2 regions of the Paenibacillus odorifer genome follow, and region 2 is predicted to be linked to the other one. Evidence: a T-box and tRNA genes for the amino acid it is inferred to sense, from the RefSeq annotation. Region 2 holds a T-box; the other holds one or more tRNA genes.
What was found. A T-box is a leader RNA that pairs with one kind of tRNA and senses whether it is charged. The one in region 2 lies ahead of trpS (tryptophan--tRNA ligase), so its partner is inferred to be a tRNA-Trp.
Positions count from the first base shown of each region.

Region 1: it has a tRNA-Trp gene. The T-box ahead of trpS (tryptophan--tRNA ligase) is inferred to sense a tRNA for this amino acid. The anticodon was not compared.

Region 1 is NZ_CP009428.1:5,911,330-5,918,486, forward strand. It holds gene PODO_RS25695 (BMP family ABC transporter substrate-binding protein) at 95-1,234, opposite strand; gene PODO_RS25700 (AraC family transcriptional regulator) at 1,564-2,319, shown strand; tRNA gene PODO_RS25705 (tRNA-Leu) at 2,457-2,535, opposite strand; tRNA gene PODO_RS25710 (tRNA-Cys) at 2,550-2,623, opposite strand; tRNA gene PODO_RS25715 (tRNA-Gly) at 2,634-2,708, opposite strand; tRNA gene PODO_RS25720 (tRNA-Gln) at 2,715-2,789, opposite strand; tRNA gene PODO_RS25725 (tRNA-His) at 2,809-2,884, opposite strand; tRNA gene PODO_RS25730 (tRNA-His) at 2,928-3,003, opposite strand; tRNA gene PODO_RS25735 (tRNA-Trp) at 3,027-3,100, opposite strand; tRNA gene PODO_RS25740 (tRNA-Tyr) at 3,107-3,192, opposite strand; tRNA gene PODO_RS25745 (tRNA-Thr) at 3,198-3,273, opposite strand; tRNA gene PODO_RS25750 (tRNA-Phe) at 3,302-3,377, opposite strand; tRNA gene PODO_RS25755 (tRNA-Asp) at 3,388-3,465, opposite strand; tRNA gene PODO_RS25760 (tRNA-Met) at 3,491-3,567, opposite strand; tRNA gene PODO_RS25765 (tRNA-Val) at 3,585-3,660, opposite strand; tRNA gene PODO_RS25770 (tRNA-Glu) at 3,716-3,790, opposite strand; tRNA gene PODO_RS25775 (tRNA-Ser) at 3,809-3,901, opposite strand; tRNA gene PODO_RS25780 (tRNA-Asn) at 3,905-3,980, opposite strand; rRNA gene PODO_RS25785 (23S ribosomal RNA) at 4,042-6,968, opposite strand.
Region 2 is NZ_CP009428.1:2,932,332-2,939,488, reverse strand. It holds gene PODO_RS12605 (DUF4179 domain-containing protein) at 1,043-2,164, opposite strand; gene PODO_RS12600 (sigma-70 family RNA polymerase sigma factor) at 2,157-2,693, opposite strand; gene PODO_RS12595 (winged helix-turn-helix transcriptional regulator) at 2,917-3,300, shown strand; gene PODO_RS12590 (hypothetical protein) at 3,451-3,876, opposite strand; T-box leader at 4,074-4,356, shown strand; gene trpS (tryptophan--tRNA ligase) at 4,461-5,456, shown strand; gene PODO_RS12580 (aminopeptidase) at 5,525-6,757, opposite strand; gene PODO_RS12575 (hypothetical protein) at 6,862-7,157, opposite strand, start outside.

The sequences.
Region 1 (7,157 bases), 3.0 Mb from region 2:
GAGGTCTGCAAAAATATACAGCTGGAATTCCCCTGACTAGAAGAATCTCCAACTGTAGGTTTAACTCTATAGAGCTGATCTTAAGATTTAAAGCTTAAGGCTTAACTGCGTTACGAATAGCTTCTACCTCTGCGGTTTCCATCCCCATCGCATTATCCACTTTAATTTCTTTATTGATCAGCTTTTGCTTCACTTCTTCAACCTTGGCCTGAAGATCAGCCGGGAATACATTTTTATAAATATCATTCTCAGCAATACCTACACCATCATCTACAAAGCTCAACACATCACGTTTGCCCATTTCTAGCGTTCCCTCTTGCAATCTCTTCACTGCACCTAGAATAGCCGTATCAATCTTTTTAATAGATGAAGTAACGATTAGATTTGCTTTTTCACTATCCGTATCGTTAATCAACATTGCCTGATCGGAGTCTACACCGATTGCATATTTTTTCTTTTCTTTAGCTGCGTCAAAGATCCCAAGACCTGTACCCCCAGCCACGTTAAAAATAACATCCACGCCGGAGTTATATTGAATTAGAGACAGCTCCTTACCTTTTGCCGGGTTAACAAAATCACCAGCGTACGACACAGCCACTTTTACATCAGGATCAACATACTGAGCACCTTGAATGTAACCGACCAAGAAAGCATTAATCCCCGGAATATCCATACCGCCCACAAACCCAATCACATTCTCAGGGGTAGCATTCGGCATATCCGATTGTGTAGCTAATGCTGCTACGGCACCTGCCAAGAAAGATACTTCATTTGTCGCATAAGACATGTTGTACATGTTATCTGGTGCTTCATCGATGTCGGTATCATAATTAATGAATTTTTTGTCTGGATACAATTCTGCCGTTGCATTAAACATCTCAGTAATTTCAGAACCGCCAGAAATAATTACATCCCAATCCTCGGAAGCGATATCGTTAAATGTTGGCTCCCATTTCGTTTTATCAACGCCCATTTCAACAACCTTTGTTACTGCACCTAGTTCATCCTTAACCTTTTGCAAGCCGTTATTAGCGGAATCAAAAAATGATTTATCCCCAAGTGTCCCCGGAATCAGCAATACAACCTTGAGTTTATCCCCTGAACCTGTTTCTCCACCCTCAGCAGCGTTTGATCCAGTATTCGCAGAAGAACCGTTATTGGACGTGTTATTCCCACATGCTGTGACCAGAACCATCACCATTAATAACAACAAAGAAAGAACTTTTTTATTCATTACTCTATTCCACCCCTAATTTTAGTTGGTTAGTAATCCGGCAGAATCCCCATCTTCACCCATTGTATAATTCACGGTTCAAATGGAAATTCTCTTTTTTCCAAATAAAGTATCATTAAAAGTAATAAATTTAACGTTTAGGCTCAAAAATAGCAATAAAAATACCATTATTATTAATAATCCGCTTTATTTCCGAACGAGATGGCCAGTCAGGTTGCGAACTTTCGGATTTATTGATACGATCATAACAAATATTATTAAAAATAATTATATGATTTCGGTCATAGTTTTGTACGATTCGGCTAAAACATAAGTATTGGAGGATCATCATGGATCGTGTTCTATATATTGTAAGTGCCACACATGAGCTAAATACTTATATCCCTCCACACCAGCATGAATGCTACGAACTGGTCTATTATTTACAGGGGGTAGGGACAACCAATGTTGGCCCACGAAGTTACCATTTTCGCTCCTCTTCTTTCGCGCTTGTGCCACCCAATCATAAACATGACGAGCACCACCGTGAGGATGCAAATGTATTATTTGTAGGCTTCCACTCGGAACACCCTAATATGAGTAATCTGCTCGGCGTATATGAAGATGATAAAGATCAGACCGTTCTTCAAATCCTGCTGCGAATGAAAGCAGAGTTTACACGCAAGCAAGACGGATTCTCTGAGCTTCTAAACCTACAAATGAGCGAGATTACCGTCCATCTTATGAGGCTTCTTAGTGCCTCTGGATATCAATCCCCATCAGAAGATCGAGTACAATATGTCCTTAATTATATGAATGAGCATTATCGCCATAAATTGTCCGTCGAAACACTATCAGAAATGTCCGGATATAGCTACGATCGTTTTCGCCATCTATTTAAAGAACGTTTCGGGTCTTCACCCCTGCGGTATTTGCTGTTAAAACGCCTGGATTATGCAAAATCTCTATTACGTCATACTCAGATGCAAATCTCTGAAGTATCTGCTGCTGCAGGTTTTGTGAACGATGCCCAATTCTGCAATATGTTTAAACGAGAAATAGGTCATACCCCGCGAGCATTCCGCATTAATAATCAATCAGGTTAATCACTAATCAGATTAAAAAAAGCCGTTGAAATAGAGAAACTCCTCTATTCAACGGCTTAATCCTGTAAAACTAAGAACATAAAGAAAAAAGGTTAGTAAGATTGCTTATAAAAGCATTCTTACTAACCTTTTTAAGATACCGGCGAGAGGACTCGAACCTCCACGGTTTCCCACTCGATTTTGAGTCGAGCGCGTCTGCCATTCCGCCACGCCGGCACATATGAACTAAATGGAGGCGCCACCCAGATTTGAACTGGGGATAAAGCTTTTGCAGAGCTTTGCCTTACCACTTGGCTATGGCGCCATGTAAATTTTGGAGCGGACGACGGGAATCGAACCCGCGACCCTCGCCTTGGCAAGGCGATGCTCTACCGCTGAGCCACGTCCGCATAAAATGGCTGGGGATATAGGATTCGAACCTATGAGTGACGGAGTCAAAGTCCGTTGCCTTACCGCTTGGCTAATCCCCAATAACATTTTAAAGTAAAATGGGGCGACTGATGGGTCTCGAACCCACGAATGCCGGAACCACAATCCGGTGCGTTAACCCCTTCGCCACAGTCGCCATATTAAGTTGATATTGTTGCCATTATTCATTTTAAAGAAAATGGGGCGGCCGATGGGTCTCGAACCCACGAATGCCGGAACCACAATCCGGTGCGTTAACCCCTTCGCCACGGCCGCCATATTAAACTTTAGAAAGAACTTGGCAGGGGCAGCAGGAATTGAACCCACACCAACGGTTTTGGAGACCGTTGTTCTACCTTTAAACTATGCCCCTAAAAACTGGTGGAGGATGATGGATTCGAACCACCGAACACTTACGTGAGCAGATTTACAGTCTGATGCGTTTGGCCACTTCGCTAATCCTCCAAGGATGGTGCCGGCGAGAGGACTTGAACCCCCAACCTACTGATTACAAGTCAGTTGCTCTACCAATTGAGCTACACCGGCATGGCACTCATTCTTTTGTGATGATAAATGGTGGCTCGGGACGGAATCGAACCGCCGACACGAGGATTTTCAGTCCTCTGCTCTACCGACTGAGCTACCGAGCCATGATGAAAATGGCGGAACCGACGGGATTCGAACCCGCGATCTCCTGCGTGACAGGCAGGCATGTTAGGCCAACTACACCACGGTTCCAAAAGATATAATTGCTTAAGTTAATTGGTTGCGGGGGCAGGATTTGAACCTGCGGCCTTCGGGTTATGAGCCCGACGAGCTACCGGGCTGCTCCACCCCGCGTCAGTAAAAATATGTTATGGTGGAGGCTGAGGGGATCGAACCCCCGACCCTCTGCTTGTAAGGCAGATGCTCTCCCAGCTGAGCTAAGCCTCCATAAACAACAATTGTTATTGTACCAAAGTCCACTAGGATAAATCAAGTGAAAATTTGGTGACCCGTATGGGATTCGAACCCATGTTACCTCCGTGAAAGGGAGGTGTCTTAACCCCTTGACCAACGGGCCATACTAATTAAAAATTTGTGGCGGAGAGAGAGGGATTCGAACCCTCGAGACGCTTGTGGCGCCTACACGATTTCCAATCGTGCTCCTTCGGCCAAACTCGGACACCTCTCCATATGGCTCCCCGAACAGGACTCGAACCTGTGACAACTCGATTAACAGTCGAGTGCTCTACCAACTGAGCTATCAGGGAATATTCATACCAGGCTTAATCGCCTGAAAACTGAATCCGAAACGAATTTGCATTCTAAGTATAGGATAAGCCCTCGACCGATTAGTATTGGTCAGCTCCATGCATTGCTGCACTTCCACCTCCAACCTATCTACCTCGTCGTCTTCAAGGGGTCTTACTAATTGGGAAATCTCATCTTGAGGGGGGCTTCACGCTTAGATGCTTTCAGCGCTTATCCCGTCCGTACGTAGCTACCCAGCCATGCTCCTGGCGGAACAACTGGTGCACCAGCGGTACGTCCATCCCGGTCCTCTCGTACTAAGGACAGCTCCTCTCAAATTTCCTGCGCCCACGACAGATAGGGACCGAACTGTCTCACGACGTTCTGAACCCAGCTCGCGTACCGCTTTAATGGGCGAACAGCCCAACCCTTGGGACCTACTTCAGCCCCAGGATGCGATGAGCCGACATCGAGGTGCCAAACCTCCCCGTCGATGTGGACTCTTGGGGGAGATAAGCCTGTTATCCCCAGGGTAGCTTTTATCCGTTGAGCGATGGCCCTTCCATGCGGTACCACCGGATCACTAAGTCCGACTTTCGTCCCTGCTCGACTTGTAGGTCTCGCAGTCAAGCTCCCTTATGCCTTTGCACTCTGCGAATGATTTCCAACCATTCTGAGGGAACCTTGGAACGCCTCCGTTACTCTTTAGGAGGCGACCGCCCCAGTCAAACTGCCCGCCTGACACGGTCCCCGTACCCGGTAAGGGTACTAGGTTAGAACCTAGATACGATCAGGGTGGTATCCCAACGGCGCCTCCACCGAAGCTTGCGCTCCGATTTCTACGGCTCCCACCTATCCTGTACAGATCGTACCCAAATTCAATATCAAGCTGCAGTAAAGCTCCATGGGGTCTTTCCGTCTTGTCGCGGGTAACCTGCATCTTCACAGGTATTAAAATTTCACCGGATCTCTCGTTGAGACAGCGCCCAAGTCGTTACGCCATTCGTGCGGGTCAGAATTTACCTGACAAGGAATTTCGCTACCTTAGGACCGTTATAGTTACGGCCGCCGTTTACTGGGGCTTCGGTTCATAGCTTCGGGTTACCCCTAACCACTCCCCTTAACCTTCCAGCACCGGGCAGGCGTCAGCCCGTATACTTCGCCTTGCGGCTTCGCACAGACCTGTGTTTTTGCTAAACAGTCGCTTGGGCCTTTTCACTGCGGCCCCCTCGTGCTATTCACACTACCGGGGCACCCCTTCTCCCGAAGTTACGGGGTCATTTTGCCGAGTTCCTTAACGAGAGTTCTTCCGCGCGCCTTAGAATTCTCTTCTCGCCTACCTGTGTCGGTTTGCGGTACGGGCACCTTCTCCTGGCTAGAGGCTTTTCTTGGCAGTGTGAGATCATGACCTTCGCTACTATAATTTTCGCTCCCCATCACAGCCTAGCCTTAATGATGTGCGGATTTGCCTACACATCAGCCTCACTGCTTAGACGGACATCCATCAGTCCGCGTCACTACCCTCCTGCGTCACCCCATCGCTCATAGCGGATTACGGTGGTACAGTAATTTCAAACTGTTGTCCTTCGACTACGCCTTTCGGCCTCGCCTTAGGTCCCGACTTACCCTGAGCGGACGAGCCTTCCTCAGGAAACCTTGGGCTTTCGGCGGATCAGATTCTCACTGATCTTTTCGTTACTCATACCGGCATTCTCACTTGTGTAGTGTCCAGCGCTCTTTTCAGTACACCTTCAACCCCTACACAACGCTCCCCTACCCCAGATACATACGTATCTAGCCATAGCTTCGGTGGTGTGTTTAGCCCCGTTACATTTTCGGCGCAGAGTCACTCGACCAGTGAGCTATTACGCACTCTTTCAATGGTGGCTGCTTCTAAGCCAACATCCTGGTTGTCTGTGCAACTCCACATCCTTTCCCACTTAACACACACTTGGGGACCTTAGCTGATGGTCTGGGCTGTTTCCCTTTTGACAATGGATCTTAGCACTCACTGTCTGACTCCCGGCAATAAGTATATGGCATTCGGAGTTTGACTGAGCTTGGTAATCCTTGCGGACCCCGCACCCAATCAGTGCTCTACCTCCACTACTCTTATACCGAGGCTAGCCCTAAAGCTATTTCGGGGAGAACCAGCTATCTCCGAGTTCGATTGGAATTTCTCCGCTACCCCCACCTCATCCCCGCACTTTTCAACGTACGTGGGTTCGGGCCTCCAGTGCGTGTTACCGCACCTTCACCCTGGACAGGGGTAGATCACACGGTTTCGGGTCTACGTCCACATACTCATTCGCCCTATTCAGACTCGCTTTCGCTGCGGCTCCACCTTCTCGGCTTAACCTTGCATGTTAAACGTAACTCGCCGGTTCATTCTACAAAAGGCACGCCATCACCCATAGATCGGGCTCTGACTTTTTGTAAGCACACGGTTTCAGGTTCTATTTCACTCCCCTTCCGGGGTGCTTTTCACCTTTCCCTCACGGTACTGTTTCACTATCGGTCGCCAGGTAGTATTTAGCCTTAGCAGATGGTCCTGCTGGATTCATACGGGGTTTCACGTGCCCCGCACTACTCGGGATCCGTCTCGGAGAGAACACAGTTTAGGTTACAGGGCTTTTACCTCTATCGCGGGCCTTTCCAGACCTCTTCACCTACCATATTCCTTTGTAACTCCATGTGAGACGTCCCACAACCCCCAAGAGCAAGCTCTTAGGTTTAGGCTGTTCCGCGTTCGCTCGCCGCTACTGACGGAATCACTATTGTTTTCTCTTCCTCAGGGTACTTAGATGTTTCAGTTCCCCTGGTCTGCCTCTACACACCCTATGTATTCAGGTATGAGTAACTGCGAATTACCACAGCTGGGTTTCCCCATTCGGACACCCCCGGATCAAAGCTTGCTTACAGCTCCCCGAGGCAGTTTCGTTGTTCGCCACGTCCTTCGTCGGCTCCTGGCGCCTAGGCATCCTCCGTGTGCTCTTATTAGCTTAACCTTGATTTTTCCGAAGAAAAATCTCACTAATAACATTTACTTGTTTACACAAGTTGCTAAAAGATGTTCTAAAACGCAAATTCGTTTCGGTATCCAGTTTTCAAGGATCAAGTCTTACTTGAGAGCTTAAACTCTCAAAACTGAGCAACGAGTGAGTAACAGGCCTAAACCTGAGTTTTGGAAGCTTAGC
Region 2 (7,157 bases):
ACGCCACTTTTGTTCCGCCGAAATATCTAAGACGCTCAGACGGTGTTTTACAGTTTACTGTGCAGTATTTACGAGGTCAGATGGCGAGTTTACAGTTTACAGTGCAGTATTTACGAGGCCAGATGGTTCGGACTCAGGAGCCCTTATTTCGAAAAATCCGGGCATTTCGCAGTGCTATCGGACTCAGATGCAGCTATTCAACCCAATATGCTTAATTTTGGTGTGGATTTAGACCAATAAGAGCTATGCAGTCCGAAAACTCAGCAAAATGGTCAAAAAAGCCAAAATAGTTGCAATACAGTCCGTTAGGAGTGTTACGCGCGTGAGAAACATGAGGAACATGAGAAAAGTGAGGAGCGTTATTAACTTAATTGCCACTTAGCAACACTTTTGTACCGCACTAACGCCACTTTTGTTCTGCCGAAATATCTAAGACGCTCAGACGGTGTTTTACAGTTTACTGTGCAGTATTTACGAGGTCAGATGGCGAGTTTACAGTTTACAGTGCAGTATTTACGAGGCCAGATGGTTCGGACTCAGGAGCCCTTATTTCGAAAAATCCGGGCATTTCGCAGTGCTATCGGACTCAGATGCAGCTATTCAACCCAATATGCTTAATTTTGGTGTGGATTTAGACCAATAAGAGCTATGCAGTCCGAAAACTCAGCAAAATGGTCAAAAAAGCCAAAATAGTTGCAATACAGTCCGTTAGGAGTGTTACGCGCGTGAGAAACATGAGGAACATGAGAAACCTGTGAAACATGTGGAGCCTGAGAACATGAAGAGCCTGTGAAACGTGAGAAGCCTGTGAAACGTGAGAAGCCTGAGGAACATAAAGAGCCTGTAGCCCCTGAAGAGCATTATGCACATACAGTCCCGATAGGAGCATTAGGAGTTTGTCCTCATTAACAAGTGACGAATTTGGTGTTAATGGTCGTTCACAAAGTTAGTATAATGTCCCAACAATAACAAAAAGGCCGCAACCAGCGGCCTTTTTCTATATTACGACTTCCAACGCATATTCACTAATATCGCTTACCGCTCATTTTTTCAGAATATCAATATACTCTTCTTTCTCTCGATCTGCCCCCGCACTAAGCTTCAAACGCAGTGACTTCGGGTGATCCAACACATTGCTGCTGAAGTAACTTATAAATCCATCATCAGCTCCACTACCAGAATTCGGATTAATTTTAATGTCGTGCTTCCCAACCTGCGCAGTTAATTCATAGGGGAGCTTTTGAAACAGTTCATTTCGGACGATCCAATCCGTTTTCAATTCCTCATTTATCGTAAATTTGAGCGCTATGCTTAACGGAGAAAGCTCGACTTCGGCTAGTTTTACTTCCTGTCCGTCAATTTTGAAAGGGTGGTCCACAACTAACGTCTCCGTCTTCAGCTCCCAAAACTTAGGATCAATAGAGAAGTTTACTTTTAAACGATCAGAATACCGCATGTCAGATAAAACCGTTCCTGTTTTCGGTTTACTTAACATTCCCGGGTCTACAGAGGCAATCTGAAAATCCGCCACTACGTCTGTTGGTCTTGGTTTATTTCGGTCCAGTGAAAATGCAGTTTTGCCGAGCCAAGTATATATGGTTCCCTCTGCGTGTGCTCCCATTCCGCCTCTATTCCCATTCTCCTCCATTACATCTCGTCCAGTTTCAGCATCTGTCAGCTTCACACTATTTACACTGTACACTTCCTGACCATCACTTGTTGTTCCTGTATACAGCAGCATGATTTTGTTTTCATCAGCAAGCACAGCATTCAGAGTAATTTTATATCCATTTGATTCAGCACTCTTATTAACGATTTGTACATAATCATTCCGGATTGCAGACTCTAAAGTAAGAGCATCAATATCAGCTGCAGCCAATGTTTTAAAAGGCTCCAATACGCCCCAATCGAACGTTTCAGCACTCGAAGTCCCTTGCTGTGGCATCAGCTGGGTTGGATTGAAGAACAGCAGGCCCGCTATCATCATTGCAGCCGCCAGCACAGACATCGCGCTTTTTGTGAACATTAACCTTCTGCCACGTTTCTTGCCTAATTCCAAGCCTGCTTGGATCGCATAGATTTGAGCGGCTGCATTCTCTATTTTTTGTTCTTGTGGGATACGTTCGGCATCGCTTAACATGGCAAGCTCCTCTTGACTACTCATTGTTCCATTCACCCCGATTCTTTATGATGGTTCGCAACTGCTTGAGCCCTTTATGCTGCCAAGTCTTAACCGTTCCCTCGGGTTTATTCATAATGTTAGCGATCTCAGTCAAGGTCATATCGTTGTAGTATTTTAGCAGCAGCACATGGCGATACTTGGGCTTAACCTGCTCAAGTGCCCACAACATTTCCATCCGATGATGGCCAATATGTGTGACCTGTTCTCCTATTCTTTCATCTACCAGCGGCATGGAACGTTTTCTTCGTCTTTGTTCATCTATACAGACATAAATTAGAATTCGAATAATCCATGATTTGAATGCTTTGGGGTCCTTTAATGTTTTTCTTTTAATCCAGGCCCGGCAAGTCATTTCCTGCATCGCTTCCAGCGCATCGTTTCGGTTCCGCAAGTAACTATAAGCAATACTGTACAGTTGTTCTCTATGTACCAATATCGAATCGTAAAAATCCGTCTCGCTCCGAGTATCAAGAATCGTTACTTTTTTCATTTCTGCATTAGTCATCGTCATGTCCTTCCTTAGCCTCCCCTCTTCAACCTTTCATAGATTAAGACGGGGGAGGTATAGAAACGGTTTTTGTTTCGTTTAACTTTTTTGCCAAAAGCTCTCTAAATTATAGCATTCTATAAAAATTGAACGAAAAATGTTATGATAGGTTAAATTGGACATAATCAATAGTACGCACTTAAAAGTGCCATAGGTACTAAAAAGTACCCATACCATGGAGGTTATCATGACAACAACACCAACAACAACTGTCAAGAAAAAATACAATATTTCTGTTGAAGCCACACTAGAGGTCATCGGAGGGAAATGGAAATGCGTAATTCTATGTCATTTAACTCATGGCAAAAAACGCACCTCCGAGTTAAAACAGTTGATGCCCGGCATTACTCAAAAAATGTTAACCCAGCAGCTACGCGAGCTTGAGGCAGATGGAATCATCAACCGAATTGTTTATAATCAGGTTCCACCAAAAGTAGAATACGAGCTTAGTGAATATGGTGATAGTTTAAGCGATATTTTGACTGCATTATGTAATTGGGGAGAACAACATATCATTAAGCAATTCGGCGATAAATACGCTGTTTTAGAGGATAACATTTTAAATAAATAAACCGCTCTATCAAGGGTATGGTTGGATATTTATGCTGCGAGAGTTGCACTTCAATTATACGTTCATGAAAAAAGGACAGCTGAATCAGATCGATTCAACTGTCCAAAGCTTTGATTCACCCGTCCCTTGAATGGCGCATAGGAACATAACTTAAATTACGCCCTCTCCTCCAATAGCAGTTGCTGTGAATGATATGGGTCCAAATAGATTTATAGGCAAGTTGCTATCATTCTGAATTACCAATTCATAGTTGTGGACTCCAATATAAGCACCATCAACCCACTGAGCACTTAATTGAATATCAGTAATAGTAGTAAAACGATAAAAGGATCTATAAATATCGACTCCAGCTCGTCGGATGATAACAAGAAATTGGCTATTAGCAAGTGCAGTAAGACTAAAACTACCATTTAACTCGACTCTACTGGAGAAAGAAGCCGGATTAGCCGGACTAATATTTACTTGCGCTGTGGCTAGACCCGCTCCAGCTCCAGGAATCCCTGCAACCGTTATAGCTGTAGTAAACGGATCTAACGGGATTTTTGCCTGTGACCCATAACTTATTATTGTCGCCATTTATCATCACTCCATTTCAAGGTTATAGAGTAGTATATTGTGAATCCGCAATGATAGATTGGACTAAATTCCTGATGATTATATACATTTAAGGTATACTTTGCTAGATCAAATAAACCTAGTTACCTTGTCAATCACCATACGATTTCCACTCATTGACAACACCCCTGTTCAGAATTACAATAATTCACATATCATGAACAACGATGACAAAGGGTAAGTAGACAGACGAACATGGTCTTCAGAGAGCCGGTGGTAGGTGCGAACCGGTGACCAGCGTATGCTCGAATGGCCTTTATAGTTGTTTTTCCGAACTATCTTAATGGATGCAGTAGGGAAAACCGGGGTTCCCGCCGTTATCAAGGGACCTGTATCGAGAATTAATTCAACCTCTCCGTACAGGTAAGAGAAGATCGGAAGCCAAGAATCGTAAGGTGACACGATCATTTAAGGTGGTACCACGACAACTTCGTCCTTATTGGATGAGGTTTTTTTGTCATTTAAAGGAGGTGATGGCCATGGATGATGGCTGGTGGTGGCGACTCGAGTGTAACCAAATGCTAAATAACAGGAGGAATTTTTATATGATGAACGAACGTGTCTTAACTGGAGATCGAGTGACTGGAAAGCTTCACCTTGGCCATTACGCCGGCAGCTTGCAGACCCGAGTAGCCCTTCAGGAGCAATATGAAACTTTTGTGTTTTTAGCGGATATTCAAGCCCTAACGACCCATTTTGATCGTCCGCAGCTGCTGGGTCAACATCTGCATGAGATCACACTGGACTATTTATCTGCAGGTATAAATCCGGAAAAAACAACTATATTTATTCAATCGATGATCCCTGAAATCGCAGAGCTGACCATCTTGTTCTCTATGTTTGTTACTGTGAATTCTTTACGGCATAATCCCACGATTAAAGCCGAATCAAAAAATTCCAGCTTAGATGAATTGTATTACGGTTTTCTAGGTTATCCAGTTAGTCAGACTGCTGACATAACTTTTTGTAAAGCAACGATCATTCCTGTAGGAGAAGACCAGCTCCCCCATCTGGAATTAACCCGCAAAATCGTCCGCAGATTCAACGAGCTGTACAGCCCGATACTGGTGGAACCCAAAGCGCTGATCAGTGAGACGCCGAGACTTGTGGGTACGGATGGCAACGCTAAAATGAGTAAAAGCCTTGGCAATGCCATCGAGCTGGACTCCACTAAGGAAGAAATCACCTTCAAGATAAGAAAAGCCACAACCGATCCTGCGCGTGTGCATAAAAATGATCCTGGACATCCAGATATCTGTCCTATTTTTGCTTATCATGGTGCTTTTCGCTCAGCGGGGGTAACCGAAATTCGTGAAGGCTGTGAGCGGGGTACCATGGGTTGTTCTGCTTGCAAACAGTTGATTTCGACAGCTCTAGATCAGCTTATAGAACCGATGCGAGAGCGGCGTTCCTATTATGCTACTAAGCCCAAGCTTGTGCAGGAAATCTTAATCTCTGGAACACAGCATGCCCGCAGCATTGCTCAGGAAACAATGGCCGAAGTACGTGAGGCTATGAGTCTTAACTATTTTTCAATCTAAAAATGATATTTATAGGTACTCAAAAAAGCCGGAAGCTCATTGGAAGAGATCCGGCTTTTTTCTTCTCCTTACAACACCCAATTTCCCTTACGGAATACGGGTTCAATCGTGCCGTCCGCCAGCTCTCCGTCAATATCCAGCTCTGCTGAACCGATCATAAAATCGACATGAGTTAAGCTGACATTAGCTCCTCTAGCCACAAGCTCTTCGTTCGTAAGCTTTGTGCCGCCTTCAATATTTACAGGATAAGCACTTCCTAACGCGAAATGGCAGGAGGCATTCTCATCAATCCCTGTATTGTAAAAAATGCGGTTCAAGCGAGAGATTGGAGAATCATGCTGCACTAAGGCTACTTCTCCTAGATAAGATGCACCTTCATCCGTTGCCAGCAGTGAGGTTAAATGCTCGCGTCCGGATTCAGCTTCATAAGCTACGACTTTCCCCTTTTCAAAAGTGAATGAAAGTCCTTCAACTAAACGTCCATTCAAATTAAGAGGGAGCGTGCTTCTAACTGTGCCATTCACTCCAGTACGATGGGGCATGGAATAAATCTCTTCTGTTGGCATATTAGCAACAAAATAAACACCTTTATCATTCTCACCGCCACCCCCGCGCCATAAATGGCCTTCCGGAAGCTCTACATGCAGATCCGTTCCCGGAGCACGGTAATGCAGGCTTTTATAACGTTTAGCGTTCATTCTATCCTGACTTTCTTTCAACTGACCAATATGCTCTCTCCAAGCAGCTACCGGATCATCGCTGCCCACACGATTCATCTGGAATACAGCTTCCCACATCGCCTCTACCCGCTCTTCTTCAGGAAGATCGGCAAAAACCTTGTTCGCCCAAGCACGTGTTGGCGCTTTGACCAGAGACCAGCTGATTTTGCTGTTCCGAGTATATTTGGAGTAGTTCTTGCGAGCAACAGCTGCTGCTTTGACTGCTCTAGATACCTTAGAAGAATCAATGCCATTAAACAGTTCCGGATCAGGTACTTTAATATGTAAGATGGCACCATTTTCTTCCGCGAATTTCTCCATCATCTCAGCCTGCCACTGTGGATAGTAATCGAAAGAATCCTCTGGGGCTTTTTCATAACGGATCCGTGTAGTTGCTTCATCGTCCCAGTCAACAATTACATATTTTGCTCCCGCTTCATAGGCTTTCGCTACAATCAAGCGAGTAAGTTCTGCGGTTTCTATCGGTGCATGTACCATAAGGACTTGTCCAGGCTGTACATTTACTCCTACTTTTACAACTAGGTTCGCGTATTTCTCCAGCATTACTTCAAAATCTTTCATGAATTCTCTTCCTCCATCTCTAGGGTTGCTATAAGCACTCGGTCAGCTTCACTTCTTATTTTAACGCAAAACGAGGATAGTTGCGATTCGATTTAGATTCTCAGTTACTTCACTTCAGGTATTTCCCCTGTATAGACACCTAGAGCATTCTTATGAATCTCTACAATGGACGTTCCGATCTGCTTATCATTATGGTAAGCAATCACTATGATCTTGGTATCCTGAGGCTCATTTATTTGTTTATTCTTTCCATCCATTGGACTCCAATAAATTTGATCTCCAGATTTGATTTTCAGCTCAAGACCTTTGTTATGCACCTTGTAGTCAGGGGGGTTCCATAACAATAAATTGCCGGACGTAGCCTGTATCTTAATAACATTCGCCCCTTCAGCAGTTATAA